DNA from 2 places in the Clostridium beijerinckii genome. Region 2 is predicted to be linked to the other one. Evidence: predicted binding sites of a transcription regulator. Region 2 holds the regulator's gene; the other holds the start of a gene.
What was found. The regulator Rex, encoded in region 2, represses fermentation and respiration genes when NADH is low (regulators of the CRP and FNR family bind a similar motif). The targets are predictions, from matches to a motif close to ATTGTTAANNNNTTAACAAT.
Positions count from the first base shown of each region.

Region 1: the regulator Rex is predicted to act here: its motif matches at 2,102-2,121, upstream of PZA12_RS17935 (acyl-CoA dehydrogenase).

Region 1 covers NZ_CP144906.1:3,884,761-3,887,983, forward strand. The annotation lists gene PZA12_RS17925 (electron transfer flavoprotein subunit alpha/FixB family protein) at 1-92, opposite strand, end outside; gene PZA12_RS17930 (electron transfer flavoprotein subunit beta/FixA family protein) at 115-894, opposite strand; gene PZA12_RS17935 (acyl-CoA dehydrogenase) at 908-2,047, opposite strand; gene PZA12_RS17940 (LysR substrate-binding domain-containing protein) at 2,442-3,223, opposite strand, start outside.
Region 2 covers NZ_CP144906.1:326,074-329,296, forward strand. The annotation lists gene PZA12_RS01545 (zinc dependent phospholipase C family protein) at 1-451, shown strand, start outside; gene PZA12_RS01550 (redox-sensing transcriptional repressor Rex) at 986-1,621, shown strand; gene PZA12_RS01555 (short-chain-enoyl-CoA hydratase) at 1,997-2,782, shown strand; gene PZA12_RS01560 (acyl-CoA dehydrogenase) at 2,867-3,223, shown strand, end outside.

The DNA.
Region 1 (3,223 bases), 2.0 Mb from region 2:
CCTTCACCAAGTAGTTCTAAAGATACTTTTTGTAATTCGCCTTCTCTTTGTTCAGCAAAGACCCAAACGCCTTTGTAATCTGCTATATTCATAATAAATTACCCTCCTATTATCTTAGATGTAGTGTTTTTCTTTTAATTTTCCTACAACATAGTATGCTGCATTTTTAGGTGTTTCTCTTACGATTTCTCCTGCACCTTTAACTTCCTTAGTCATTGACTTCTTAACCTTTGTAGGTGAGCCTTTAAGCCCTAATTCAGCTACATCTACATCTATATCAGCTGCGCTCATAACTTTGATTTCATCATCTGAAGTTTCGAATATATCTAAAACATTCATATATCTTGTTTCATTTAATTCTTCGATTGCAGTTAATAGACATGGAGTTTTAACTTCTACTACTTGATGTCCATCTTCTAGTGCTCTATTTACTATTAATGTATTTCCTTCAACTTTAACGTCTTGAACGTAAGTTACTTGAGGAATGTTTAAATGTTCTGCTATTTCTGGTCCTACTTGTGCAGTATCTCCATCAATTGCTTGTCTTCCAGCGAACACTAAATCATAATCTAATTTAGCAATAACTCCAGCTAATGCTTTTGAAGTTGCTAATGTGTCAGCTCCTCCAAGTGCTCTATCTGTTAAAAGAATAGCTTCATCAGCTCCCATACATAATGCTTCTCTTAAAACCGCTTTAGCCATTGGAAGTCCCATACTTATTACAGTAACTTTTCCTCCAACTTTTTCTTTTAATTGTAATGCACCTTCTAAAGCATGCTTATCTTCTGGGTTCATTATTGATGGAACACCATCTCTTATTAATGTGCCAGTTTTAGGATCAATTTTTACTGCTGTAGTATCTGGAACTTGTTTTACACAAACTACTATATTCATTTTAAAAGTCCTCCTATCTTAAAATTCTTCCTGCGATAACCATCTTTTGAACTTCTGAAGTTCCTTCGTAGATTTCGCATATTTTAGCATCTCTCATCATTCTTTCTAATGGGTATTCTTTAGTGTAACCATATCCACCAAAGATTTGAACTGCCTTAGTTGTAACTTCCATTGCAACATCTGCGGCAAATAATTTAGCTCTTGCAGCATCTATTGAGTAAGGCTCACCATCTTGCTTCTTTGTTGCAGCTAGGTATACTAAGTATTTAGCAGCTTGGATTTTAACATCCATTTCAGCTATATACCATTGTAATCCTTGGAATGCTGATAATGGTTTACCAAATTGTTTTCTTTCTTTCATATAGTTAACTGCTTCTTCAAAAGCACCTTCTGCAATACCTAGAGCTTGGGCAGCTATACCAATTCTTCCTCCATCAAGAGTTTTCATTGCTATTCCGAATCCCTTACCTTCAACACTTAGTAAGTTTTCTTTTGGTACTATACAGTCTTCCATAACTAATTCAGTTGTTGAAGATGCTCTAATACCCATCTTGTTTTCTATTTTTCCTATTGAGAATCCTGGGAATGATTTTTCAACTATGAATCCTGAAACACCTTTAGTACCCTTGCTCTTATCTGTCATAGCAAATATTATGAAAGTTTCTGCAACTCCACCATTTGTTATAAAGATTTTTGAACCATTTAATACATAATGATCCCCTTCTAATACAGCAGTTGTTTGTTGAGCTCCAGAATCTGTACCAGCACCTGGTTCTGTTAATCCGAAAGCACCAATTTTCTTACCACTACAAAGATCAGGCAAATATTTTGCTCTTTGTTCGTTAGTTCCATTTTCATTAATTACTGTTGCACATAATGATGTATGCGCTGAAAGAATAACTCCTGTAGTACCACAAACTTTTGATAATTCTTCCACAGCAATTATATATGAAAGAACATCTCCGCCTGCTCCGCCAAATTCTTTTGAAAATGGGATCCCCATCATTCCAAGCTTAGCCATTTTTTCAACGTTTTCCATAGGGAATCTTTCTGTTTCGTCGATTTCAGCAGCTATTGGCTTAACTTCATTTACTGCGAATTCTCTAACCATTTGTTGTACTAATTGTTGTTCTCTAGTCAACTTAAAATTCATTAAATTACCCTCCTTGTTAATTAAACCTATTTAATAGCAGATAAATATATATAAATCTTTAATATATTATCAATTAAATACTATTCATAACTTTAAAATTTATTATCTATTCTTAAAATTATTTTCTGATCTTCTCACAAGTTAAGAAATCTGTTGCTCAATTGACTTAAAGACAAGTTACTAAGTATTAAATTGCTTAGTATTTAAATAAAAATGGATGTTTATCCTTTATCGGGATAAACATCCATTTTTTATTATCATATGGAAAATGCTCTTTAAATCAAAACGTGACCACATTGTTATGAGGCATTTCAAATCTTATTTAAATTAATATATAAGGTTGACTGCAAATAGAATGTACTTTCTCCAACATATACATAATATATCCAAAGTACTATTGTACCTTTAGGGGATTCTCATCCTTTATTGTACTACACAGCATTATAAAGTTATGTATATATTCTGTTAAATGCTTGTTTTTATGATATGAAATATAGAACTTCCTTGTAAAATTATATTCTTCTAAATTTATTTTTGCGATTTTTCTGTTTTTTAATTCGTCTTGTATTAAGTATTGAGATAAAAGTGCTATTCCTTTATTATGAATTACAGCTTCTTTTATAGAATCAATACTTTTGCAAATCCATGTAACATTAGGAATAATATGCGATTCATCAAAAATATCTTGAAGCATTTTTTGAGTTCTGCTTCCAGGTTCACGGGCTATTACTGGTTCTGAGCTTAATTGATTAATTTTAATTGTTTGTTCAGCAAGGGGATTTTCTGGATGGCAAACAAGCATTAGTTTATCATCTAAAAAATCAACATATGTTAACTCACTGCAAGGAGATTCCATTTGAATAATGGCTACATCCAAATCATATGATAATATCTTTTGTTCTATGTAGGAGCTATTTCCAATTTCAACTTGAATATTTACGGAAGGATAAAGGTTCTGGAATTTCTCTAATATTGGGTAAATTAATTTATGACCAATTGTGGTACAAACTCCAATGCGTACTAGTCCTTGATAGGAAAGATTTCTCATTTTTAAGTTCATTTGCCCTAAATCATATAATAATTGTTTTGCATGGAAAAGCAATTCCTTTCCATTAGAAGTCAAATATAGTTTTTTAGATAATCGCTCAAATAACTTTGTATTATATTCATTCTCCA
Region 2 (3,223 bases):
TAAGAAACATTATTTTAATGAAAGTATAGATATGATTATTGAAAAGATTATACATTTATCATCATTATCATTGGAAGAAATATACTATGATATGACAATTGATAAGTTTAGTGAAGAGCTTGGAGTAATATGTCACTTTTTATGTGATTTTTTCTGTGCACCACACTATTATAGATGGGAATTTAAGAGTACGAGCGCTGTAAAACATCATATGATGTATGAGAAAAATTTAGCTAAGGTAGCTAAATCGTTTGATCCGACAGGAATTATAAATACACATGTAGATTCAAGTAATATAGAAGAGTTTATAATGCAGCTACAGAAGCAATATGACGGAACTATAAATTATTATAATGATTTAACCTTTTCGTATTATGTTTGCGATAGCGTATTAAATATGATATTGAACAATGCGTTTATCAATGAAAATAAGGTAATTAAAGTAATTTAATTTCTTAAGATAAGAAATATTTCAAAATGGTTGAAAAATTATTTTGAAATATTTTTTTGATTTTGTTAAAAGGTATAAAATTTTATAAAGATATTATTTAATATAAACAAAAATCATAATGTTAAAATAAAATTCTTGAACACATGTTTAAGTATTGATATTGTTATTATATAGAAAAGGTTAAAAATAAAGCGGTTTAAATTAAAAAAAGTGGTCAAAATATAAAAAAGTAAAATTTCATAGTAGTGAGTTTTCTGGAGACTTCTGCTGCTTATCAAGAGAAATTTTAAATTTATAGGCACTTTTGAATAAATAATTTAATTAAGCTTGACATAAAAATATAGAAATATGGTAGAATTATAAATTATAACAATTAATTAAAATTTAACAATGTGAATATAATTTTAAAATTGATTGTTAATAAATAGACTAATCATAATTAATAAAAGTCTAAATAGTAGTTATATAATTTAGTTTGATATAAATATTATAGGGTCGAAAAATATAAAAGTATTGAAATAGGAGAAAGTAGATATGGAAAAGCATAAAAATATATCGATGGCAGTTATCAAAAGGTTGCCTAAGTATCATAGATATCTTGAAGAACTTATGAAAAATGAGGTGGATAGAATTTCTTCAAAGGAATTAGGAGAAAAGATTGGCTTTACTGCATCACAAATTAGACAAGATTTAAATTGTTTTGGAGATTTTGGACAACAAGGTTATGGATATAATGTTAAGGAACTATATACCCAAATTAGCGCTATATTGGGATTAGACAGAGGTTATGAAGCTGCACTGGTTGGCGCTGGAAATATAGGGCAAGCAGTTTCGAATTATTCTAGATTTGAAAATTTAGGATTTAAGATAACAGCAATATTTGATGCAAATCCTAAATTAATAGGAATGAAAATCAGAGATGTAGAAATAATGGATATAGACGAAATGGAATTAGTACTAGAAGAACATAAAATAGATATTGGTATAATTTGTGTTCCTAGAAAAAATGCGCAAGTTGTCGCTGATGAATTAATAAGGGGTGGAGTAAGAGCAATTTGGAATTTTGCACCTGTAGATTTAGTAGTTCCAGATCATGTAAAAGTAGAAAATGTGCATCTAAGTGAAAGTTTATTGACTTTAATTTATTTGTTAAATGAGAGTGAAAGTTAAAAGTATAATAAACATATGCAATATATTATTTAAAGCTTGTTCAAAAAATAACAGATCAAATATATATATTTGTTTTTAGAAATAGATTTAAGAAAATTTTATCCAAAAGCTTTACATGAATAAAGTTTTCTTCTCTGTTTGGCATGAAAATAGATATATACCTTTGATCAGTTATTTTTTCATATACTTAAAAACTTATATTAATAACGCAATATTTTATTGCAAATAATCTAGGAACGTATTATAATTTTAATTGAGGCGTGAAGTCTTGATATTTTTTTAAACTTATTTGTTATATTATTAACAATTGGATAAAAAATATCAAAAATAGTGTGAAAATTAAAAAAATAAGCAAGTTTGAAGGAGGTCCTTAGAATGGAATTAAAAAATGTTATTCTTGAAAAAGAAGGGCATTTAGCTATTGTTACAATCAATAGACCAAAGGCATTAAATGCATTGAATTCAGAAACACTAAAAGATTTAAATGTTGTTTTAGATGATTTAGAAGCAGACAACAATGTGTATGCAGTTATAGTTACTGGTGCTGGTGAGAAATCTTTTGTTGCTGGAGCAGATATTTCAGAAATGAAAGATCTTAATGAAGAACAAGGTAAAGAATTTGGTATCTTAGGAAATAATGTCTTCAGAAGATTAGAAAAATTGGATAAGCCAGTTATCGCAGCTATATCAGGATTTGCTCTTGGTGGTGGATGTGAACTTGCTATGTCATGTGACATAAGAATAGCTTCAGTTAAGGCTAAATTTGGTCAACCAGAAGCAGGACTTGGAATAACTCCAGGATTTGGTGGGACTCAAAGATTAGCAAGAATAGTTGGACCAGGAAAAGCTAAAGAATTAATATATACTTGTGACCTTATAAATGCAGAAGAAGCTTATAGAATAGGTTTAGTTAATAAAGTAGTTGAATTAGAAAAATTGATGGAAGAAGCAAAAGCAATGGCTAACAAGATTGCAGCTAATGCTCCAAAAGCAGTTGCATATTGTAAAGATGCTATAGACAGAGGAATGCAAGTTGATATAGATGCAGCTATATTAATAGAAGCAGAAGACTTTGGAAAGTGCTTTGCAACAGAAGATCAAACAGAAGGAATGACTGCGTTCTTAGAAAGAAGAGCAGAAAAGAATTTTCAAAATAAATAATTTTTTAATAATTAGTTAAAAATCTATTAGAGATTTATATATAGTTTGTATCAAATAGGTTTAATTAACAAGGAGGGTAATTTAATGAATTTCCAATTAACTAGAGAACAACAATTAGTACAACAAATGGTTAGAGAATTCGCAGTAAATGAAGTTAAGCCAATAGCTGCTGAAATCGACGAAACAGAAAGATTCCCTATGGAAAACGTTGAAAAAATGGCTAAGCTTGGAATGATGGGTATCCCATTTTCTAAAGAATTTGGTGGAGCAGGCGGAGATGTTCTTTCATATATAATTGCTGTGGAAGAATTATCAAAAGTTTGTGGTACTACAGGAGTTATTCTTTCAGCACATACATCATTATGTGCATCAGTAATAAATGAAAATGGAACTAAAGAACAAAGAGCAAAATATTTACCTGATCTTTGCAGTGGTAAAAAG